Regions from separate parts of the Pantoea sp. LS15 genome, predicted to be linked through region 1. Evidence: predicted binding sites of a transcription regulator. Region 1 holds the regulator's gene; each other region holds the start of a gene.
The links. The regulator sigma-54, encoded in region 1, starts transcription at its own class of promoters, with help from an activator protein. The targets are predictions, from matches to a motif close to GTTGGCACANNTTTCGCTNT.

Region 1 (8,181 bases):
GCTGCATCTATCCTGTGTCGCCTGACCGGCGTACCGCCTGTTGTCATCGGGATGACCGTTGTCAGTGTTGGAACCTCACTTCCTGAAATCATCGTCTCTGTTTCGGCATCGCTGCATGGTCAGGTAGACCTGGCTATTGGCACCGCGATTGGCTCAAACATCGTCAATATATTACTGATTTTAGGCCTGGCGGCACTACTCCACCCATTTCGCGTGCATTCCGATGTTCTGCGCCGTGAATTGCCGCTAATGTTAATCGTAAGCCTGCTGGCAGGGTGCGTATTTTATGATGGCGTACTGAGCTACAGCGACGGTATTTTCTTGCTGGCGCTGGCCGTCATCTGGCTGCTTTATAGTGTTAAAATCGCCCGCCAGGCTGAAAAGCTGGGTCAGGATAGCCTGACGCGGGAGCAAGTCGCCGAACTCCCACGGGAAGGCACGCTGCCTGTAGCACTGCTCTGGCTTGGCGTCGCGCTGATCATCATGCCGATGGCAACTCGCATGGTCGTCGATAACGCGACGGTACTGGCGAACTATTTTGCCATCAGCGAACTGACCATTGGCCTGACGGTCATTGCCATCGGCACCAGTCTGCCGGAGCTGGCTACAGCCATTGCGGGAGCACGTAAAGGTGAAGATGATATTGCTATTGGCAATATCATCGGTTCCAACATTTTTAATATCGCGATTGTGATGGGTCTGCCGGCCCTCATAACGCCCGGGCCATTTAACCCCCTGGCGTTCTCACGCGATTACGGTGTGATGTTGCTGGTCAGCGTGATATTTGCCCTGCTCTGCTGGCGGCGGCAACGCCAGATCGGCAAAGGCGCAGGCGCGCTGTTGACGAGTGGATTTATCGTATGGATGGCGATGCTGTACTGGCTCTCGCCTCTTCTCTCTGGGTAAACGGAAACGCATTATGTCGCAAATAGAATTGCAGCCGGGTTTTGACTTTCAGAAAGCAGGCAAAGACGTTCTGGAGATTGAACGTGAAGGTCTGGCGCAGTTAGATCAGTACATTAATCAGGATTTTAGTCTGGCATGTGAGAAGATATTCTACTGTGCCGGCAAAGTCGTGGTAATGGGGATGGGCAAGTCCGGTCATATTGGCCGCAAAATGGCAGCGACGTTTGCCAGCACCGGAACCTCTTCTTTCTTTGTACACCCGGGGGAAGCCGCACACGGCGACCTGGGGATGGTCACGCCGCAAGATATCGTCATCGCACTGTCAAACTCCGGTGAATCCAATGAGATCCTGGCGCTGATCCCGGTACTGAAGCGACTGCAGGTTCCCCTCATTTGCATGACCAGTCGCCCGGAAAGCAGCATGGCGCGGGCGGCCGATATTCACCTGTGCGTTAAGGTTCCCAAAGAAGCCTGTCCGCTTGGCCTGGCACCAACCTCCAGCACCACCGCTGCACTGGTCATGGGTGATGCGCTTGCCGTGGCCCTGCTGGAAGCCCGCGGTTTCACGCCTGAAGATTTCGCACTTTCTCATCCTGGCGGTGCGCTTGGGCGCAAGCTGCTCCTGCGGGTTAACGATATTATGCACACCGGGGATGAAATTCCCCACGTCAGTAAAGCGGCCTCCCTGCGCGATGCGCTGCTGGAAATCACCCGCAAGAACCTGGGTATGACGGTCGTGTGCGACGACCTGATGAAAATTCAGGGGATCTTCACCGATGGGGACCTGCGTCGCGTGTTTGATATGGGTGTCGATGTCCGCACGCTTGGCATTGCCGATGTGATGACACCTGGCGGCATCCGTGTTCGCCCGGGTACGCTGGCAGTGGATGTGCTGAACCTGATGCAGTCCCGTCATATCACCTCCGTTATGGTTGCCGATGGCGACCAGTTGCTGGGTGTGGTACATATGCATGATCTGCTGCGCGCAGGCGTAGTGTAATGAAGGATAAGACAATGAGTAATGCGGGTGCATCCCTTGCAACCTGTTATGGTCCGGTCAGTACCCATATGATGGCGAAGGCAGAAAATATTCGTCTGCTCATCCTGGATGTAGATGGTGTCCTCTCCGATGGCCTGATTTACATGGGCAATAATGGTGAAGAGCTGAAAGCGTTTAACGTTCGCGACGGTTACGGTATCCGCTGTGCCCTTACCTCGGGGATCGAGGTTGCCATCATCACCGGGCGAAAAGCTAAACTGGTAGAAGATCGCTGTGAAACGTTGGGCATTACCCATCTGTATCAGGGGCAATCCGATAAGATGGCGGCTTTCAACGATTTACTGGGTAAACTGGCTATCGCACCAGAAAACGTGGCTTATGTCGGGGATGACCTGATTGACTGGCCAGTAATGGCTGAGGTCGGCCTGAGTATCGCTGTTGCCGATGCGCATCCGCTGTTGCTCCCACGCGCTGACTACGTTACCCACATCAATGGCGGTCGTGGTGCCGTACGTGAAGTCTGCGATCTGCTTCTGCTGGCGCAAGGCAAGCTTGATGAGGCCAAAGGGCAATCAATATGAGTAAAACCAGACGTTGGGTTATCATTCTGCTTTCGCTTGTCGCACTGGTATTGATTGGCGTCAACCTTGCCGATCGCGATGATACGCAAACGGAAGTGATCAATAATAACGATCCAACCTATAAAAGCGATCACAGCGATACCGTGGTCTATAGCCCGGAAGGGGCGTTGAACTATCGCCTGATTGCCCAGCATGTTGAATATTTTTCAGATGACGGTATTTCGTGGTTTACCCAGCCTGTCATGACGACGTTTGATAAGGACAAAGTCCCGACGTGGTCAATCAAGTCAGACCGGGCAAAACTGACAAATGACCGTATGCTTTATCTATATGGCCACGTTGAAGTCAACGCTCTGACGCCTGACTCGCAACTGCGAAAAATTACGACGGATAATGCCCAGATCAACCTGGTGACCCAGGATGTGACGTCGCAGGATCTGGTCACACTGTATGGCACAACATTTAATTCCAGCGGTTTAAGAATGCGCGGGAACTTACGCAGCAAAAACGCCGAGCTGATTGAAAAGGTTAGAACCTCCTATGAAATTCAAAACAAACAAACTCAGCCTTAAAGTAATTATCGCCAGTGCGATGCTGGCGACCAGTCTCCCCGCGCTTGCTGTAACGGGCGATACCGACCAGCCGATCCATATCGAGTCAGACACGCAGTCTCTTGATATGCAGGGTAACGTCGTCACCTTTACGGGTAATGTCGTCATGACCCAGGGCACCATCAAAATTAATGCCGACAAAGTAGTCGTTACCCGTCCGGGTGGTGAACAGGGCAAAGAGATCATTGATGGCTACGGCAACCCGGCAACCTTCTACCAGATGCAGGACAACGGCAAGCCGGTGAAAGGTCGTGCCAGCCACATGCACTATGAACTGGCGAAGGATCTGGTCATCCTGACCGGTAACGCCTATCTGGAGCAGCTCGATAGTAATATCACCGGTGACAAGATCACCTATCTGGTGAAAGAGCAAAAAATGCAGGCCTCCAGCGAGAAAGGCAAACGCGTAACCACCGTACTGGTTCCGTCGCAGCTGCAGGACAAAGGTAAAGGCCAGGCCCCGGCACAGAAGAAGAGTAACTAATTCGTTATGGCAACATTAACTGCAAAAAATCTCGCGAAGGCCTATAAGGGCCGCCGTGTCGTAGAAGATGTCAGTCTGACCGTCAACTCCGGCGAAATTGTGGGCCTGCTTGGCCCTAACGGTGCGGGTAAAACCACCACTTTCTACATGGTCGTTGGCATTGTGCCGCGCGATGCCGGCAACATTGTTATTGACGATGAAGATATCAGTCTTCTGCCGTTGCACGCGCGCGCGCGCCGCGGAATCGGCTATCTGCCGCAGGAAGCCTCTATTTTCCGCCGTCTTAGCGTTTACGATAACCTGATGGCGGTCCTGCAAATTCGTGACGACCTGACCAGCGAACAGCGTCAGGATCGTGCCAACGAACTGATGGAAGAGTTCCACATTGAACACCTGCGCGACAGCCTCGGTCAGGCGTTGTCAGGGGGGGAACGCCGTCGCGTTGAGATTGCACGCGCGCTGGCCGCAAATCCGAAGTTTATCCTTCTGGATGAACCCTTTGCGGGTGTTGACCCAATCTCCGTTATCGACATTAAACGTATCATTGAACACCTGCGTGACAGCGGGCTTGGCGTGCTGATCACCGACCACAACGTGCGTGAAACGCTGGCCGTGTGTGAACGCGCCTATATTGTGAGCCAGGGCAATCTGATCGCCCACGGTACGCCGCAGCAGATCCTCGAAGATGATCATGTTAAGCGCGTCTATCTTGGGGAAGACTTCAGACTCTGATAGGGTAGAGGTAACGTAACGCCGAACCGGAGAAAAATGCTCTGAACATGAAGCAAGGTTTGCAATTAAGGCTCAGCCAACAACTGGCGATGACGCCGCAGCTACAGCAGGCAATTCGCCTGTTGCAACTGTCCACGTTAGAACTCCAGCAGGAGCTCCAGCAAGCGCTGGACAGCAATCCACTGCTGGAACAAACCGATCTTCATGACGAGGTAGATACCCAGCAATCGCAGGATACAGAAGCGCTCGATACCGCTGATGCACTCGAACAAAAAGAGATGCCGGACGAGCTTCCGCTGGATGCCAGCTGGGATGAAATCTACACCGCCGGAACCCCTTCCGGTACGCGTGCAGACTACCAGGACGATGAGCTACCGGTCTATCAGGGAGAAACCACCCAGTCGCTACAGGATTATCTGATGTGGCAGGTGGAACTGACTCCGTTCTCCGATACCGACCGCGCGATTGCCACGTCAATTGTCGATGCCGTTGACGACACGGGCTATTTGACCGTCACGCTGGACGATATTCTGGAAAGCATGGGCGACGAAGAGATTGAACTTGAAGAGATTGAAGCGGTTCTGAAGCGTATCCAGCGTTTCGATCCGGTCGGTGTGGCGGCAAAAGATCTGCGCGACTGCCTGCTGATCCAGCTTTCTCAGTTCAGCAAAGAGACGCCATGGCTCGATGAGGCGCGTGTCATTATCAGCGATCATCTGGATCTGTTGGCTAACCACGATTTCCGCACCCTGATGCGCGTCACACGCCTGAAAGAAGAGGTGCTGAAAGAAGCGGTTAATCTGATCCAGTCGCTCGATCCACGCCCCGGACAGTCGATCCAGACCAGCGAACCTGAGTATGTGATCCCGGATGTACTGGTCAGAAAACACAATGGCCGCTGGGTCGTTGAACTGAACTCTGACAGCATCCCTCGCCTGCAAATCAACCAGCAGTATGCCTCCATGTGCACCAGCGCACGAAACGACTCTGACAACCAATATATTCGTAGCAATCTGCAGGAAGCGCGATGGTTGATCAAAAGTCTGGAGAGCCGAAATGATACGCTGCTCCGCGTCAGCCGCTGTATTGTCGAACAGCAGCAGGCTTTCTTTGAGCAGGGTGAAGAGTATATGAAACCGATGGTACTGGCGGATATCGCCCAGGCCGTCGAGATGCATGAATCAACCATTTCCCGCGTCACCACGCAGAAGTATCTGCACAGTCCACGCGGTATTTTTGAGCTTAAGTATTTCTTCTCCAGCCATGTTAATACCGAGGGCGGCGGTGAAGCGTCGTCAACGGCAATTCGCGCACTGGTGAAGAAGTTGATCGCCGCGGAGAACCCCGCGAAGCCACTGAGTGACAGTAAGTTAACCACCATGCTGTCCGACCAGGGTATTATGGTGGCACGTCGTACTGTTGCGAAGTATCGAGAGTCTTTATCCATTCCGCCGTCCAACCAGCGTAAACAGCTGGTCTGACACAACCGATAAGGAAGACACTATGCAGCTCAACATCACTGGACAAAACGTCGAAATTACTGAGGCTTTACGCGACTTCGTGAATGCGAAATTTGCGAAACTCGAGCAGTATTTCGAAAGGATCAATCAGGTCTATATTGTGTTGAAAGTGGAGAAAGTGACTCATATCTCGGATGCAACCCTGCACGTCAACGGGGGTGAACTCCATGCCAGTGCGGAAGGGCAAGACATGTATGCGGCTATCGACGGCTTGATTGATAAGCTTGCGCGACAGCTTAATAAACATAAAGATAAACTGAAACAACACTAATTGTCCGGGCAGTTAACGGGTGCAGGACGGCCTGTTGTGAAACACAACGGGCCATTTGTACAGTTAGCGCTTAGGTGAAATTATGATGAACAACGATTCCGCTCTTCAATTGAGCAATGTCCTTAACCAGGAATGTACCCGCAGTGCAGTTCACTGCCAGAGCAAAAAACGTGCGCTGGAGATCATCAGTGAACTGGCCGCAAAACAGCTGGGCCTGCCGCCGCAGGTGGTGTTCGAAGCTATCCTGACCCGTGAAAAGATGGGCAGTACCGGCATCGGCAACGGCATCGCGATCCCGCATGGCAAACTGGAAGAAGACACCTTGCGTGCCGTCGGTGTGTTTGTGCAGCTGGAAACCCCTATCGCCTTCGATGCCATTGATAACCAGCCCGTCGATCTCCTCTTCGCGCTGCTGGTGCCTGCCGACCAGACGAAAACCCACCTGCATACGCTTTCTCTGGTCGCAAAACGCCTGGCCGATAAAACCATTTGCCGTCGGCTGCGCTCAGCCCAAAGTGATGAAGAGCTCTATCAAATTATCACTGAAGCAGAAGGCAATCAGGATGATGTATAACCAGGAGATGGCCTTCACATCTGTTGTCCTGAGGAGAAACGGAACATGGTGCTGATGATTGTCAGTGGTCGTTCAGGGTCGGGGAAATCCGTTGCTCTGCGTGCGCTGGAGGACATGGGTTTTTACTGCGTAGATAACCTGCCGGTCGTGTTGTTACCCGATCTGGCTCGCACGCTTGCGGAAAGACAAACCTCTGCCGCCGTCAGTATCGACGTTCGTAATATGCCTGAATCGCCAGAAATCTTTGAACAGGCAATGAGTAACCTGCCTGAGGCTTTCTCGCCTCAGTTGCTGTTCCTGGATGCAGACCGTAATACCCTGATCCGCCGCTACAGCGATACCCGCCGTTTGCACCCGCTTTCCAGTAAGAACCTCTCTCTGGAGAGCGCAATCGACGAAGAGAGCGATCTGCTGGAGCCGCTCCGTTCTCGTGCTGACCTGATTGTCGACACCTCTGAGATGTCCGTTCATGAGCTGGCGGAAATGCTGCGTACCCGTTTGTTGGGCAAACGCGAGCGTGAACTGACGATGGTGTTCGAGTCCTTCGGCTTTAAACACGGTATCCCCATTGATGCGGATTATGTTTTCGATGTACGTTTCCTGCCGAACCCGCACTGGGATCCGAAACTGCGTCCAATGACAGGTCTGGATAAACCCGTCGCGGCCTTCCTCGACAGACACACAGAAGTTCACAATTTTATCTACCAGACGCGAAGCTACCTTGAGCTATGGTTACCTATGCTGGAGACAAACAATCGTAGCTACCTGACTGTAGCGATTGGCTGTACCGGCGGTAAACATCGTTCGGTCTACATCGCCGAACAGCTGGCCGATTATTTCCGTTCACGCGGAAAGAACGTTCAGTCCCGTCATCGCACGCTGGAAAAACGTAAAACATGACCGTAAAACAAACTGTTGAGATCACCAATAAGCTGGGCATGCATGCACGCCCGGCGATGAAACTGTTTGAGCTGATGCAGGGGTTCGATGCAGAAGTTCTGCTGCGTAATGATGAAGGCACCGAAGCGGAGGCGAACAGCGTGATCGCATTGCTGATGCTGGACTCAGCCAAAGGACGCCAGATTGAAGTTGAAGCCACCGGCCCCCAGGAAGAGGAAGCGCTGGCGGCGGTGATTGCACTGTTTAACGCCGGTTTTGACGAAGACTAACGTTCATTCCTTTGGCGGGTGGCGCTACGCTTACCCGCCCTGCATGAGATTATTACGCTGCATAAACCCCTCCCCACCCAGCTGGCGCATCTGGCGCATAATCCACGCCTGCCGGCTTCGTACATACCCTGACGGTGCACTGGCTTTAAAGCGGATGGGATTTGGTAAGACGGCGGCGAGTAGTGCCGCTTCTGACATACTCAGGCGACTGGCAGGCTTATTGAAATAACGCTGCGCAGCAGCTTCCACGCCAAATACACCGTCGCCAAACTCAGCAATATTGAGATAGACCGTCAGAATGCGTCGTTTACTCCAGACCGTTTCCATCCCCAG
Region 2 (8,181 bases), on a different contig from region 1:
CTTCCAGCAGGCTACGCAGCGTGGGGATGAGCGTAATATGCTGGCAGAAAAAGAAAAAGTTCTTGATGTTGCGGGCTCTGGCCTGCTGTAGCGTGATTGCCGTGGCCGGCATGGTGGTTTCAAAACCCAGACCGAAAAACACGATTTTACGGGTGGGGTTATCCGCTGCCAGCGTCAGGGCATCCATCGGCGAGTAGACGATCCGGATGTCCGCTCCACGCGCTTTAGCCTGCAATAGTGAGCCATTTTTCCCTGGCACACGCATCGCGTCGCCAAAGGTGCAAAAAATGACGTCGGGCTGGCTGGCGATTTCGATACAGCTGTCGATACGTCCCATCGGCAGAACACACACCGGACAGCCAGGGCCGTGAATAAACTCGATGTTCTCTGGCAGAAGCTGGTCGAGACCAAATTTGAAGATGGCATGGGTATGACCACCGCACACTTCCATAATTCGCAGTGGTTTTGCTGCGCTGTAGTTCAGTAGCACCGCTCGCATTTTCAGGTGTGCGATAAGCTGCATCACTTGTTCTGGCGCGCGGTATTCATCAACGTAACGCATCTGTTATCGCTCCTCGCCGTACAGCAGAGCGCCCACGTCAGGCTCCACGTCGAACATATTTTGCAGCGCATCGAGCGTGTCGCGCGCTTCCGCTTCGTTAATCACACTCATGGCAAAGCCCACGTGCACCAGCACCCACTGGCCGAGGCGTGAAGCACCAGTTTCATCAACACTGCCGACCAGCGTCAGGTCTACATCGCGCAATAATCCACACACATCCACTCTGGCCTGATTCCCGTCAATGGCGTGAATTTGTCCCGGTACGCCTATGCACATCGTTCGCTCTCCAGCCAGTTCAACCAGTTTTCCATACCGTCGCCGCGCGTGGCAGACACCAGCAGGATGCTAATGTCCGGGTTGACTTCACGGGCATACGCCAGGCACTTATCCACGTCAAAATTCAGGTATGGCAGCAGGTCGACCTTATTCAGCAACATGATGGACGCGGCGGCAAACATATGCGGGTATTTCAGCGGCTTGTCTTCGCCTTCGGTCACCGAAAGCACGGCCACTTTATGCCGTTCACCGAGGTCAAAGCTCGCCGGGCAAACCAGGTTGCCGACGTTTTCAATAAACAGGATGCCGTTATCTGCCAGTGGCAGACGCGGAGTGGCGTCGGCAATCATCTGCGCATCCAGGTGGCAGCCTTTGCCTGTATTGACCTGAATGGCAGGCGTGCCGGTTTCGCGAATACGGGCGGCGTCGTTAACGGTCTGCTGATCGCCTTCGATCACCGCGCAGGAGACGCGCGCATTCAGGCGTTTGAGGGTCTCTGTCAACAGCGTGGTTTTGCCGGAACCGGGGCTGGAGACCAGATTCAGCACCAGCTGTTTGCGGGTAGCAAAACGGGCACGGTTGCGGGCGGCGATCTGGTTATTTTTGTCCAGCACGTTGATTTCGACTTCCAGCATCTGGCGCTGGCTGATGCCCGGCGCATGTGTCCCTGCTTCGCCGTGACCGTAATGCAGGTCACCCGCGTCAGATTGTTGAGGAGCGAAAGTGATACCGGTTAATGCCGATGCAGGGCGCGGGGCGGGTGAAAAGGGCGCGGAGCGAAACGCGGAGTGAGGACGGTGTTCATCCCCTTCTATATACAGGTTGCCTTCGCCGCAACCGCAGGTGCTACACATAATTTACTCCTTCTCGATTTCGAGTCGTTGGATCTGCATGCCGTCATCCGCCACGATGCGCAGCCCGGCACTCTGGCATTGCGGACAGCGCTGAACCTTCGATGAGAGCAGGGTGATGTACTGCTGACATTGTTCACACCAGCACTCTGCCTGCTGCTCTTCAATATGGAGTTCGCAGCCTTCCGCCAGCGTGCCGCGACAAACCAGCTCAAAACAGAAATTCAGAGCACTGGTCTCGACACAGGAAAATGCCCCGACTTTCAGCCAGACACCGGTGACGCGTTTCGCGTGGTTTTGCACTGCCTGCTGTTCGATAAGCTCCAGAGCCCGCTGGCAGAGGGTGATTTCGTGCATGACGCCTCCTCAATGAATTGCCCCGGTAATGCAATAACAATGCCAGCTTGATTTTTGTTAAGGGATGACGATGTCAACGCTGTCGAAATGACACGTCGACACCACGGAGTTGACAGGTGTCTCTTATTTTAATTTGTTTAAAATCAATAAAATAAAAACTGGCATGGAATCTGCTTAACAGCCGCTATCTCCATTAACCGGATACCTTTTATGACTATTTGGGAAATCAGCGAAAAAGCGGATTACATCGCGCAGCGCCATCAGCAATTACAGGACCAGTGGCACCTGTACTGCAACTCTCTGGTACAGGGCATCACCCTGTCGAAAGCACGTCTTCACCACGCAATGAGTTGTGCAGCACAAGGTGATATGCGCTTTGTCCTCTTCGGCCATTTCACCATCAACGTTACCCTGGCGGATAACTTCAACAGCCACACCATCGAGTACTACCTCGAGACAAAAGACGGTGAAAAACAGTGTATTGCGAAGGCACAGTTGATGGCAGACGGCATGGTGGATGGTCACGTCAGTAACCGTGATCGCCAGCAGGTGCTGGAGCATTATCTGGAAAAAATCGCGCCAGTTTATGACGGTTTATACGCCGCCGTTGAACACGATCTCCCGGTCAATCTGGCGCAGTTAACGGATGCACATGCCTCAGCGAATGTGGCCTGACTCTTACGTGTCGAGAAGTGTCGACAAGACAGTTTTTCGTCAAAAATGACTATCACCAGAGGATAACCCGGTGAACCGTTTTGTAATTGCTGACTCGACGGTCTGTATTGGCTGTCGAACCTGTGAGGCGGCGTGTTCGGAAACGCATCGCTTGCATGGGTTACAGTCCATGCCGCGCCTGCACATCATGCGTAATGAAAAAGAGTCTGCCCCGCAGCTCTGTCATCACTGTGAAGATGCCCCTTGCGCGGGTGTTTGCCCTGTGAATGCCATCACTCGCGTTGATGGCGCTGTCCAGTTGAACGAAAGCCTGTGCGTGAGCTGCAAGCTGTGCGGCATTGCCTGCCCGTTCGGCGCGATTGAATTTTCCGGCAGCCGCCCACTGCATATTCCGGCCAATGCCAATACGCCGAAAGCGCCTCCTGCGCCCCCGGCCCCCGCGAAGGTTAGTACGCTGCTTGACTGGGTCCCCGGCATTCGTGCCGTAGCGGTGAAATGCGACCTGTGCAGCTTCGATGAGCAAGGCCCAGCGTGCGTACGCACCTGCCCGACCAAGGCGCTGATTCTGGTTAATATTCGCGACATCACCCGCACCAGCAAGCGTAAACGCGAGCTGACCATCAATAGCGATTTTGGCGATCTTTCGCTTCTGCAGGCGCTTAATGAGGAGGCGAAATGAACGCCATAACCATGATCAACAGCGCCGTGGCGTACTTTACCGCCGCCGCAGTACTGGCGCTGATCTTCTCTTTGCATAAAACCCTGAGCGGCTGGATCGCCGGGATCGGCGGGGCGGTCGGTAGCCTGATGACGCTGGCGGCAGGTGGTGTCGTCCTGCTCGGCGGCCAATCCGTAGAGGCCGTGATGCCGCTGATTCGCCACACCGTGGAGATTACGCCGCTAAATGCCATCTGGCTGGTGACGTTTGGCCTGTGCGGTCTGTTTATCAGTCTGTTCAATATCGACTGGCACCGCCATCAGAATACTAAAGCCAACGGCCTGCTGGTCAACCTGCTGCTGGCAACGGCGGTCTGTACCGTTATCGCCAGTAACCTTGGGGCTCTGGTGGTGATGGCGGAGATCATGGCGCTGTGTGGTGTCTTCCTGACGGGCTGTAGCATCTCCGGCAAACTATGGTTTGCGCTGGGCCGCCTCGGGACGCTGCTGCTGGCGCTGGCCTGCTGGCTGGTGTGGCAGCGCTTCGGCACGCTGGACTTCTCCGCACTCAACGGTCATCAGTTGGGGAATGACGTCTGGCTGCTGGGTGTGCTCGGTTTCGGTTTGCTCGCCGGGATCATCCCGCTGCACAGCTGGGTGCCACAGGCGCATGCGAATGCCTCTGCACCCGCTGCCGCACTGTTTTCTGTGGTGGTGATGAAAGTGGGGCTGTTCGGCATTCTGGCGATTACGCTGACCAGCGGACAACCGCCGCTGTGGTGGGGTGTCGTGCTGTTGGTCGCTGGGATGATCACCGCGTTCGTTGGCGGTCTGTACGCCCTGATGGAGCATAATATCCAGCGTCTTCTGGCGTACCACACGCTGGAAAATATCGGCATTATCCTGCTCGGTATTGGCGCGGGCGTGACCGGGTTAGCACTCAATCAACCGGCGCTGATTGCGGCCGGTTTTATCGGCGGTCTCTATCACCTGATTAACCATAGCCTGTTTAAAAGCACGCTGTTCCTGGGCGCGGGGAGCGTCTGGTTCCGCACTGGCCATCGCGATATCGAAAAGCTTGGCGGCATTGGCAAAAAAATGCCCGTTATCTCTTTGTGCATGCTGGTGGGGCTGATGGCGATGGCGGCACTGCCGCCGCTGAACGGCTTTGCCGGGGAGTGGGTGATTTATCAGTCCTTCTTCGCGCTCGGTCAGAGCGATGTGTTCATCGCCCGGTTATTAGGTCCGCTGCTGGCGGTTGGTCTGGCGATGACCGGGGCGCTGGCGGTGATGTGTATGGCGAAAGTTTACGGCGTCACCTTCCTCGGCGCACCGCGCACGCGTGAAGCGGAAAACGCCTGCTGCGCACCGGTGTTGATGGGCGCGAGCGTTGTCGCGCTGGCACTGTGCTGCGTTATCGGCGGTGTGGCTGCACCGTGGCTGCTGCCGTTGCTGGGTAGCGCGATACCGCTGCCGCTCACCACGGCGCACACCACCGTGTCTCAGCCGATGATTGCGCTGCTGCTGATTGCCGCACCGCTGCTGCCATTCATTCTGATGCTGTTCTTCAAACGCGACCGACTCGCGTCCCGTTCGCGCGGTGCGGCGTGGGCATGCGGTTATGAACATGAGCAATCAATGGTGATCACCGCCCACGGCTTTGCCATGCCGGTGAAAGAGAACTTTGCCGCCGTGCTGAAGCTGCGCCACTGGCTGAACCCGGTGGCCTGGATCCCTGGCTGGCAGAGTGCTGCCGTACCTGCGCTGTTCCGCCGTCTGGCCGTTATTGAGCTGGCGGTGCTGGTAGTGATTGTGATTTCACGAGGAGCCTGACATGAGTTTGTTACTGGCACTACTTCAGGCGCTGGTGTTATTCGCCGTTGCGCCGCTGCTTTCCGGGGTGAGCCGCGTGGCGCGCGCCCGGATGCATAACCGTCGCGGGCCTGGCGTGCTGCAGGAGTACCGCGATCTCTTCAAATTGCTCACTCGCCAGAGCGTGGCCCCGGATGCTGCAGGCTGGGTTTTCCGCCTGACACCGTTTGTGATGGTGGGCGTGATGCTTACCATCGCCACCGCGCTGCCGGTGGTGACGGTGGGTTCACCGTTGCCGGTACTGGGTGATTTGATCACGCTTATCTATCTCTTCGCCATCGCCCGTTTCTTCTTTGCGATAGCAGGCCTGGACACGGGGAGTCCGTTTACCGGTCTTGGCGCAAGCCGTGAGGCGATGCTCGGCGTGCTCGTCGAGCCGATCCTGCTGCTGGGACTCTGGGTGGCGGCGCAGGTTGCAGGCTCAACCCATATCAGTTTTATCACTAACACCGTTTATCACTGGCCGGTGGCCCGTTCCATTCCGCTGGTTCTGGCGCTGTGTGCCTGCGCGTTTGCCACCTTTATTGAGATGGGCAAACTGCCGTTCGACCTCGCGGAAGCGGAGCAGGAGCTGCAGGAAGGGCCGCTGACGGAGTACAGCGGCTATGGCTTTGCGGTGCTGAAGTGGGGCATCAGCCTCAAACAACTGGTGGTACTGCAGATGTTTGTCGGTGTCTTCTTCCCGTGGGGACAGATGACGCATTTCTCGGTGAGTGGCCTGATGCTGGCCGTGGTCGTTGCGGCGCTCAAACTGCTTGTCGGTGTACTTGTGATTGCCCTGTTTGAAAACAGCATGGCGCGTCTGCGTTTTGTCGCGACATCGCGCATCACCTGGGCCGGTTTTGGTTTCGCATTTTTAGCGTTCGTCTCCTTGCTGGTGGCGTGATTAAAGAGAGTTTTTATGTCTGAAGAAAAGAAAGGTCAGCAGTATCTCGCCGCGTTGCATCAGGCTTTCCCTGGCGTCGTGCTGGAGGAGTCCTGGCAAACCAAAGACCAGATAACCGTCACCGTGAAGGTGAACTATTTGCCGGAAGTGGTGGAGTTTCTCTATTACCAGCAGGGCGGCTGGCTCTCTGTGCTGTTCGGCAACGACGAACGCCAGCTGTGCGGCAATTACGCGGTGTATTACGTGATGTCGATGGAGCAGTTCGAGAAGTGCTGGCTCACTGTGCGCGTCGAAGTTGACCCAAACAAACCGGAGTATCCGTCCGTCACACCACGCGTGCCCGCCGCCGTCTGGGGTGAGCGCGAAGTGCGCGACATGTACGGCCTGGTGCCGGTCGGCCTGCCGGATGAACGTCGCCTGGTGCTGCCGGACGACTGGCCGGACGAACTCTATCCGCTGCGTAAAGACAGCATGGACTACCGCCAGCGCCCGGCACCGACCACCGACAGCGAAACCTACGAGTTCATCAACGAGCTCGGCAGTAAAAAGAACAACGTGGTGCCGATCGGCCCACTGCATGTCACTTCTGATGAACCGGGCCATTTCCGCCTGTTCGTTGATGGCGAGAACATTATCGATGCCGACTACCGCCTGTTTTACGTCCATCGCGGGATGGAAAAGCTGGCGGAAACCCGCATGGGTTACAACGAAGTCACGTTCCTTTCAGACCGCGTGTGCGGCATTTGCGGCTTCGCCCACAGCACCGCCTACACCACCTCGGTGGAGAATGGCATGGGGATCGTGGTGCCGGAACGCGCGCAGATGATCCGCGCCATTCTGCTGGAAGTGGAACGCCTGCACTCACATCTTCTGAACCTCGGCCTGGCCTGCCACTTCGTCGGTTTCGACTCCGGGTTTATGCAGTTCTTCCGCGTGCGTGAAGCGTCGATGAAGATGGCGGAGATCCTCACCGGCGCACGTAAAACCTACGGTCTGAACCTGATCGGAGGGATCCGCCGTGACCTGCTGAAAGACGACATGATCCAGACCCGACAACTGGCGCAGCAGATGCGTCGCGATGTGCAGGAGCTGGTGGATATGCTGCTCAGCACGCCAAACATCGAGCAGCGTACCGTCGGGATTGGTCGTCTTGACCCGGAAATTGCCCGCGATTTCAGCAACGTGGGCCCGATGGTGCGCGCCAGTGGCCACGCCCGTGACACCCGTGCCGATCACCCGTTCGTTGGTTATGGCCTGTTGCCGATGACCGTGCACAGCGAGCAGGGCTGCGACGTTATCTCTCGCCTCAAAGTGCGCATCAACGAGGTGTTCACCGCCCTGAACATGATCGACTTCGGTCTGGATAACCTGCCGGGCGGCCCGCTGATGGTTGAAGGTTTCACCTACATTCCAAACCGCTTCGCGCTGGGCTTCGCCGAAGCGCCACGTGGAGATGACATCCACTGGAGCATGACCGGCGACAACCAGAAGCTCTACCGCTGGCGCTGCCGTGCGGCAACCTACGCCAACTGGCCAACCCTGCGCTATATGCTGCGTGGAAACACGGTTTCCGACGCGCCGCTGATCATCGGCAGCCTTGATCCGTGCTACTCCTGTACCGACCGCATGACGGTGGTGGATGTGCGCAAGAAGAAAAGCCAGGTGGTGCCATATAAAGAGCTTGAGCGCTACAGCATTGAGCGTAAGAACTCGCCGCTGAAATAAGGACTCGTCATGTTTACCTTTATTAAAAAAGTCATCAAAACCGGTGCGGTAACCAGCAGTTATCCGCTGGAACCGATGCCGGTGAATAAAAACTTTCGCGGTAAGCCGGAGCACAATCCGCAGCAGTGCATCGGCTGCGCGGCCTGTGTAAACGCCTGTCCGTCGAATGCCCTGACGGTGGAAACGGACCTCAAAACCGGTGAACTGGCCTGGCAGTTTAACCTCGGGCGCTGCATCTTCTGTGGCCGCTGCGAAGAGGTCTGCCCGACGGTCGCAATCCGCTTGTCACAGGAATATGAGCTGGCGGTATGGAAGAAAGA
Region 3 (8,181 bases), on a different contig from region 1:
TCCGCAATGCGCGACAGGCAGGGTTATGCCCGGAACAAACTGACCGTCACCTGCTCGACATTGTCACGGTGCAACATCACTGATCCCTTTTAACCTGCTCCCGCCCGGGGGCAGGTTTCTCTTCTTACCGCCAACCTTTTGCTTTTGCTGAAATTTAACAAATCAGATCTTGCTCCCAATGATTATCCACACAACGTGTAATGATTTATTTAATTACATAATCATTGACGAGGGAGCATCATGATCACCATCGAGTTTGTTGTCATTCTCCTCTGCCTGCTGACAGGTACACGTTTCGGCGGCATGGGACTTGGGTTAATAAGCGGTATTGGTCTTTTTATTTTGTGTTTTGTTTTTGGGCTGCAACCAGGCAAGCCCCCGGTTGACGTCATGTTGACCATCCTCGCGGTGATTGGTTGCGCTGCAACACTGCAGACCGCAGGCGGTCTCAATGTCATGATGCAATTTGCAGAGCGTCTGCTGCGTAAACACCCACAGCACATCACACTTCTCGCCCCCTTTACCACCTGGATGCTGACTTTTCTGTGTGGCACCGGACATGTGGTCTATACCATGTTCCCGATCATTGCAGATATCGCCCTGAAAAAAGGGATCCGTCCGGAACGTCCAATGGCGGTGGCATCCGTTGCCTCACAGATGGCGATTACAGCATCACCGGTTTCCGTTGCCGTTGTATCTCTGGTGTCCATCCTGGGGGCTCAGCATGGAATTGGCCATGCGTGGGGGATACTTGAAATACTTGCCGTGTCAGTTCCTGCTTCACTTTTCGGCGTTGCCATCGCTGCCCTGTGGAGTTTGCGACGCGGGAAAGATCTGGCCGACGACATGGATTTTCAGGAGAAGCTTAAAGATCCAAAGCAGCGCGAGTTTATCTATGGCGGAACAGAGACGTTAATGAATCAACGTTTTCCAAAACAAGCCTACTGGTCCACGTGGATTTTCTTTGCCGGTATTGCCGTAGTGGTGCTGTTGGGCGCATTCCCGGAATTACGCCCCGCTTTTGAACTGAAAAGCAAAATGACGGCGCTGTCGATGAACCTTGTCATTCAGATGATGATGTTGATTGCAGGTGCCGTGATGCTGATGGCCTGCAAGGTCAATGCCTCTGCAATTTCTAACGGAGCGGTATTCAAAGCCGGAATGGTGGCGATCTTCTCGGTGTTCGGCGTAGCGTGGATGAGCGATACCTTTTTCCAGGCGCATCTCGACGAGTTAAAACTGGCACTGGAAGGCGTAGTGAAAAGTCACCCGTGGACGTATGCCATTGTACTGTTTCTGGTGTCGAAGCTGGTGAACAGCCAGGCGGCTGCGCTGACGGCTGTTGCGCCCATGGGCCTGATGTTGGGTATTGAGCCGAAAATGCTGATCGCCTTTTTCCCGGCGTCATACGGGTATTTTGTCCTGCCGACCTACCCAAGTGATTTGGCCTGTATCGGTTTTGACCGTTCAGGAACGACCCGCATCGGCAAATTTATCATCAACCACAGCTTTATTCTGCCAGGGTTGATTGGCGTGAGTTGCGCGTGCGCGGCAAGCTACCTGCTGGTCCAGACGTTCTTCTGATGGCATTGAAGGGCGACAAATACTGTCGCCCATTTTCACTCTTCAGTGAGACTCACTCTGTGGCGTGAATCGCAGCTCAATCAGCGCAATGGCTTTCTGGATGGCACGAAGCGTAACCGGATCAGCCGCTGCCGGATGACTGGCGAAATCAATGTTTTTCAACTGAGTTGACATCTTCTCGCGCACTTCAACTGGCGCAATAACGTCCAGGACATCAAGGATTTGTTTGATAACCAGCTGACAGGCGACAACGTCAGAGACCAGTTCCTGATCGGCACTCAGGTTTTGAGACATGGGGGCTTTCTCCTTATATAAAGGCCGCCATAGTAGCAAAACGCAGGCCCTTTTATCTCCCCTTCGTCACGTGCAGGTACAAAAAAGCCGGCGATATAACATGCGCCGGGTGCGGATTACATTCAATTCCATCCCGTTGCAAAGAGAGAGGGCAGATTGTCCGGCTATTCCAGGCATTGCAGCAGACATCTGCAGGTACGATAACGTATTTCCATCCATTCAGAGCGAACCATGAAAAGAGTCATTGTAGCTGGCACGATCCTGCTGCTCGCGGGGTGTAGCATTAACCGCCAGGCTGAGGTCAGCAGCCTCGACGCGCCCAACGGCATAGTCCGCCTCGACTACGGCCAGGCGGCGCTACAAAATGCGTATTCTGATGAGTATGTGAATAACGGTACTGCAGCAAAAGCGTGTCAGAGCATGGGGTATGCTACCGCCTCTGCCTATGGCCAGCCCATCAAAACCTGCACACTGATTAGCGGTTCTCTGTGTCTAAACGAGAGCGTGACTATCCAGTATAAATGTATGGGCTTTGCCGTTAATCCTAAGTCAAATAATCCGTGGTATTAATCAAGACTGCCAGTATTTGCTGGCAGTTTATTTAACTAAGAACAAAAACAATTCTCATTAATAAATATAAAACCGTCAATGCGTTTTATTCCCATTCGTATTTTAAACTAAAAATTAATAAATTAACGTTTTGCAAATAATTAAATAACAAATTATAGTATCGCTCATTGTGAATCAGAAATAATAATCCGGAGCGTCACCATGCTGAAAACTGAAATGATCGACAAGCTCAACGCACAAATGAACCTTGAGCTTTTTTCATCCCTGCTCTACCAGCAGATGAGCGCATGGTGCAGCTACCACAGTTTCGAAGGCGCTGCCGCGTTTCTGCGTCGTCACGCTCAGGAAGAGATGACTCATATGCAACGTCTGTTTGATTATCTGACAGATACTGGCAGCCTGCCGCGCATTGAGAACGTGGCATCACCTTTTGCTGAGTACACTTCTCTCGATGAACTGTTCCGCGCGACCTATGAGCACGAACAATTGATCACGCAGAAGATTAATGAGCTGGTTCATGCAGCCATGACCAGCCAGGATTATCCAACCTTTAACTTCCTGCAATGGTATGTCGCTGAACAGCACGAAGAAGAGAAGCTGTTTAAATCCGTACTGGATAAATTATCTCTGGTGGGTAAAACCGGTGAAGGTCTTTACTTTATTGATAAAGAACTTTCTACCCTCGATACGCAGAATTAATATTAACGCGGTGCCGGTTTCCGGCACCGCGTTAATTTACATACACCCCGCGCAACTGGTACAACGCCAGTCGTGGGGATTCACTGCCTGATAAAAATAGCGGTAATTCGCCGTTTCCAGCGGAATATTCGCTTCGAAGAACAGGTCAGTCAGCCAGTCTACATTTTCAATAATCCACTCATCTTCGTTTAACCCCTGCGCAAATGTTTCATCTTCAGGATCAATAACTGAATAGATTCCCCAGGTTCCTAAGTCTTTTTCGCGTCGGGACTCCGGAAGCATCAGGGGATGGTTCTGCCAGCTGATGATCCAGTGGCCGTGGCATAGCAGGTTGCCTCCCCGGCTCCAGGACGCGGTAAATGGATTTCCCCCTGCCATAAAAACCCTCACTTTATTTGATTATTTATAATTGTTGTTTACGTTACGCCTGAATGGCGCAGCGCAACATTGCCCTTATGAAGTAGGCGTAACCCTCCAAAGGATCAGATGGCCAGTAAACCGTAAACCATTCATTACACTACTTGTAACGGTGATTTGACGAATTACCGTTTTTCCCTTACTCTGCGCCGCAGATTTTGTCGCGATTACGAATCGTTGTAGAGGAAAGCGTGAAAAACAGAACCCTGGGAAGTATTTTTATCGTCGCCGGAACGACGATTGGAGCAGGAATGCTGGCAATGCCCCTGGCAGCCGCAGGCGTGGGATTTGGGATGACCTTGCTGCTACTTGGCATGCTCTGGGCGTTAATGTGCTACACCGCACTGTTGTTGCTTGAGGTTTATCAGCATGTGCCAGCCGACACGGGTCTGGGTTCTCTTGCAGCACGCTATCTGGGACGCTACGGTCAGTGGATAACCGGCTTTAGCATGATGTTCCTGATGTACGCTCTGACTGCCGCCTATATCAGCGGTGCCGGGGAGCTCATCGCCTCTAGCGTCAATGACTGGTTCGGCTCGGATATTACCCCGGCAACGGGGGCCATTTTCTTTGCGCTCATTGGCGGTGGCGTGGTCTGCGTGGGGACGTCGCTGGTTGATCTGTTTAACCGTTTTCTGTTCAGCGCCAAAATTCTCTTCCTGATTGTGATGCTGGTACTGCTCGCACCGCATGTACACAAGGTCAACCTGCTGACCCTGCCGCTGGAAAAAGGATTGGCGCTTTCCGCGATCCCGGTCATTTTCACCTCATTTGGTTTCCACGGCAGCGTGCCGAGCATTGTCAGCTATATGAACGGCGATATTCGCAAGCTGCGCCGCGTCTTTGTTATCGGCAGCGCAATCCCACTGATCGCCTATATATTCTGGCAACTGGTGACGCTGGGCAGCATTGATTCTTCGACCTTTATTGGGCTGATGGCGCAACACGCCGGCCTGAATGGTTTTCTACTGGCACTGCGCGAGGTTGTCACCTCCCCACATGTTGAACTGGCGGTACATCTGTTTGCCGACCTGGCACTGGCCACGTCGTTCCTGGGTGTTGCGCTGGGCCTGTTTGATTACCTGGCTGACCTTTTCCAGCGTCGCAATACCGCGGCTGGTCGGTTGCAGACGGGCGCAATCACCTTCCTGCCGCCACTGGCCTTTGCGCTGTTTTACCCACGCGGGTTTGTGATGGCGCTGGGTTACGCGGGGGTGGCACTGTCGATCCTTGCCCTGTTGCTCCCTTCCCTGCTGGCATGGAAGAGTCGTCAGCAACATCCACAGCAAGGATACCGCGTGGCAGGGGGAAAACCGCTGCTGTGTATCGTGTTTGGCTGTGGCGTGGTGATTATTCTGGTGCAGGTTTTGATTGCAGCGGGAATGCTGCCGGAAGTGGGTTAACTAAAAAAGGGGCTATCATTAGCCCCTTTTTTATCAGTGCAAACAGCAGCTCTTAAACTTCTTCCCGCTGCCGCAAGGACACGGATCGTTACGCCCGACCTTCGTCCCATTCACAATAGGCTTCTTCGCTTCCGGTTGCTGCGGGTTGTTCACCCAATAATTGTACAAACGCAGTGCCGCAGGCTGGATGCTTTCAATGCTGGCTTTATATTCCTCTTCTGTCAGCGCATCCAGCTTGTCGCTGTTCTCTTCAGTACCGTGCAGCGCAATCACATCCAGATCGGCCTTTAGATCTTCCGGTAAGGCAGACCAGTCCGTCAGCGCCACGCCGCGCATGTAGCCGTAGCACCACTCTTCCACAACGGTATAGCTTTCACCGTCCACGTCGTTGTAACCAAACATCGGTTCAAACTGATCCGGGTATTCGCTCAGGCGCTCGGCGATATCGTTCATGTGCTTAAAGCAGAGATCGATAAAACGGTTCATCTCACGATCGTTTTTCCAGCGTGGAATGTATTTCTCGCCACCCCACACCGCCACCAGCCAGGTATCGGGCTCGACGACAACGGGGCCAGAAAGCACTGCGGTAAGCATGCCGTCCAGTTCGGAGACGTCAATCACGGACGCATCGTCGTGACCGTAAGACATTAATGTCTCTTCAAGCCACTCCATTTCGCTTTCATTCAATGGGCCTTCAGTCATCGCTGACACTCCTGATAAAAAGGAAAGGATCCTAACACATATCGCACACCTTTCCTGGTTGAAGTTTAGGTCTTTATTGCTGCAAAAACGTGCAAATCGTGACTCCTGCACAACTTATGGGCTTTATTGTTAACGATATGTGATCTCCGCTGTAATTTCTTCTCCTCCCGCAAGGCGACATAACACGGGGCTCTATACTCAAACATGTCGCAAACTCATCAATGGGTTAACCATTCTGGCAACGTTTTTGCTTAATGTTCTTCGCGCGAAGTTGCGCATGGAAACCTCGCCGTATCACGCAGGATGCAGTCTGGATCTTGTTCGTTTAGTGCATTTTGTTCTTGCTCGTGTTTTGGACTGGCTGCGCCGACGGGCGTTTGGGTATACGCCGTGGTGCAAAAACCTCTTTGCTAAGGAACATAATAATGTCGCTGAAATTTATCAGAACGCCTCTTTCTCTTGTGCTGGCCGGTTGCCTGGTGACCGCATTTTCCGCCCAGGCAGATATTGTGATCGGTGTCGCCGGACCGTTCACAGGCCCCAATGCCACCTATGGCGATCAGTACTGGCACGGCGCAACGCAAGCCGCTGAAGACATTAACGCCGCTGGTGGCATCAACGGAGAGAAGATCAAACTGGTTCAGGGGGATGATGCCTGCGAACCTAAACAGGCTGTGGCAGTAGCTAACCGTCTGGTGGACCAGGATAAAGTCAATGCCGTGGTCGGCCACTTCTGCTCCTCTTCCACCATGCCCGCTTCCGAGGTCTACAGCGATGCAGGGATCATTGCCATCACCCCCGGTTCAACCAACCCGCTGATCACTGAACGCGGTATGAGCGACATGTTCCGCATGTGCGGGCGCGATGACCAGCAAGGCCAGGTTGCCAGCGACTTCATCATCGACAAGCTGAAAGCTAAACGAGTGGTGATCATTCACGATAAAGACACCTACGGTCAGGGTCTGGCTGACGCTACCAAAGCAGCACTGGCGAAACGTGGCGTTCAGGATGTGATGTATGAGGGGCTATCACGTGGTGAAAAAGACTTTAACGCGCTGGTGACGAAGATTGGCGCGCAAAAACCGGACGTGGTGTTCTTTGGGGGCTGCCATCCGGAAGCGGGCCCGCTGGTTCGTCAAATGCGCGAACAGGGTGTACAGGCGAAATTCTTCTCCGGCGACTGTATTGTCAACGAAGAGATGGTAACCGCAGCGGGTGGCCCACAATATACCAACGGCATTTACATGACCTTTGGTAAAGATCCGCGTCTGATCCCCGACGGTAAAGCGGTTATCGAGAAATTCCGAGCCGGTAAATTTGAACCCGAAGGTTACACCCTCTACTCCTATGCCTCCGTACAGGCCATTGCCGCAGCCTTCAAGGCCACTGGCGGGAAGGATTCTGCTAAAGCGAGCGAATGGCTGAAAGCCAATGCCGTCGATACGGTAATGGGCAAAAAAGCCTGGGACAGCAAGGGTGACCTGAAAGTCTCTGACTATGTGGTTTACCAGTGGGACGACAAAGGAAAATATAAGGAAGTGCAGTAACGGGACGGAATCACGCTCAACGCCGGCAGGCCAGCCTGTCGGCGCGTAATAAACATCAGGCTGCGCAAGTCGCGCAGCCTATAAAAACGAGCGCGCTAAGATGAGTACATTCTTCCTGCAACAGTTAATAAATGGCTTAACACTGGGCTCCGTCTACGGCTTAATCGCCATCGGCTACACCATGGTGTATGGCATTATCGGCATGATCAATTTCGCCCACGGCGAAGTGTATATGATTTCCGCCTATCTCTGCGCTATTGGCCTGGCGCTGCTTTCCTTCTTCGGGCTGCAGTCTTTCCCGCTGCTGATCCTCGGGACGCTGGTTTTCACCATTGTGGTGACCGGGGTTTACGGCTGGACCATCGAACGAATCGCCTATAAACCGCTGCGGAACTCCACGCGCCTGGCACCACTGATCTCCGCCATCGGTATGTCGCTTATTCTGCAAAACTACGCGCAGTTGAGCCAGGGTCCGCGCCAGCAAGGAGTTCCAACCATGCTGGATGGCGTTATTCGCCTGCATCTGGGGGAAGGGTTCGTTCAGATAACCTATACCAAAGTGTTTATTCTGGTCGCCTCGTTTGCCGGCATGCTGATACTCACCTGGATAATCAACCATACCCGCCTGGGACGGATGTGCCGCGCGGTGCAACAGGACCGCAAAATGGCCTCCATTCTGGGGATAAACACCGACCGGATTATTTCGCTGGTCTTTGTCATCGGCGCGGCAATGGCGGGTCTGGCGGGTGTGCTCATCACCATGAATTACGGCACCTTTGATTTCTACGTCGGATTTGTCATTGGCATCAAAGCCTTTACCGCGGCGGTACTCGGCGGCATCAGTTCCCTGCCCGGGGCAATGCTCGGCGGACTTATTCTCGGCGTGGCGGAAGCCCAGTTCTCGGGCATGGTGAATTCGGACTATAAAGATGTGTTCTCGTTTGGGCTCCTGGTGATGATCCTGA

Region 2: the regulator sigma-54 is predicted to act here: its motif matches at 2,074-2,093, upstream of hypA (hydrogenase maturation nickel metallochaperone HypA).
Region 3: the regulator sigma-54 is predicted to act here: its motif matches at 5,904-5,923, upstream of HED65_RS18685 (branched-chain amino acid ABC transporter substrate-binding protein).

What each region holds. Positions count from the first base shown of each region.
Region 1 covers NZ_JAAVXA010000007.1:159,420-167,600, forward strand. Annotated here, with positions in the region: gene HED65_RS12760 (calcium/sodium antiporter) at 1-906, shown strand, start outside; gene kdsD (arabinose-5-phosphate isomerase KdsD) at 920-1,906, shown strand; gene kdsC (3-deoxy-manno-octulosonate-8-phosphatase KdsC) at 1,921-2,487, shown strand; gene lptC (LPS export ABC transporter periplasmic protein LptC) at 2,484-3,059, shown strand; gene lptA (lipopolysaccharide ABC transporter substrate-binding protein LptA) at 3,028-3,582, shown strand; gene lptB (LPS export ABC transporter ATP-binding protein) at 3,589-4,314, shown strand; gene rpoN (RNA polymerase factor sigma-54) at 4,362-5,795, shown strand; gene hpf (ribosome hibernation promoting factor) at 5,818-6,105, shown strand; gene ptsN (PTS IIA-like nitrogen regulatory protein PtsN) at 6,188-6,679, shown strand; gene rapZ (RNase adapter RapZ) at 6,725-7,579, shown strand; gene npr (PTS phosphocarrier protein NPr) at 7,576-7,848, shown strand; gene mtgA (monofunctional biosynthetic peptidoglycan transglycosylase) at 7,879-8,181, opposite strand, start outside.
Region 2 covers NZ_JAAVXA010000006.1:115,021-123,201, forward strand. Annotated here, with positions in the region: gene hypD (hydrogenase formation protein HypD) at 1-562, opposite strand, end outside; gene HED65_RS11205 (HypC/HybG/HupF family hydrogenase formation chaperone) at 566-838, opposite strand; gene hypB (hydrogenase nickel incorporation protein HypB) at 829-1,692, opposite strand; gene hypA (hydrogenase maturation nickel metallochaperone HypA) at 1,696-2,046, opposite strand; gene hycA (formate hydrogenlyase regulator HycA) at 2,257-2,721, shown strand; gene HED65_RS11225 (4Fe-4S dicluster domain-containing protein) at 2,792-3,400, shown strand; gene hycC (formate hydrogenlyase subunit 3) at 3,397-5,211, shown strand; gene HED65_RS11235 (respiratory chain complex I subunit 1 family protein) at 5,213-6,136, shown strand; gene hycE (formate hydrogenlyase subunit HycE) at 6,152-7,861, shown strand; gene HED65_RS11245 (formate hydrogenlyase complex iron-sulfur subunit) at 7,871-8,181, shown strand, end outside.
Region 3 covers NZ_JAAVXA010000015.1:33,443-41,623, forward strand. Annotated here, with positions in the region: gene HED65_RS18645 (non-heme ferritin-like protein) at 1-83, shown strand, start outside; gene HED65_RS18650 (anaerobic C4-dicarboxylate transporter) at 241-1,584, shown strand; gene HED65_RS18655 (DUF2766 family protein) at 1,627-1,878, opposite strand; gene yecR (YecR family lipoprotein) at 2,110-2,448, shown strand; gene ftnA (non-heme ferritin) at 2,650-3,147, shown strand; gene HED65_RS18670 (PM0253 family protein) at 3,184-3,525, opposite strand; gene tyrP (tyrosine transporter TyrP) at 3,756-4,967, shown strand; gene HED65_RS18680 (YecA/YgfB family protein) at 5,001-5,669, opposite strand; gene HED65_RS18685 (branched-chain amino acid ABC transporter substrate-binding protein) at 6,095-7,216, shown strand; gene HED65_RS18690 (ABC transporter permease subunit) at 7,317-8,181, shown strand, end outside.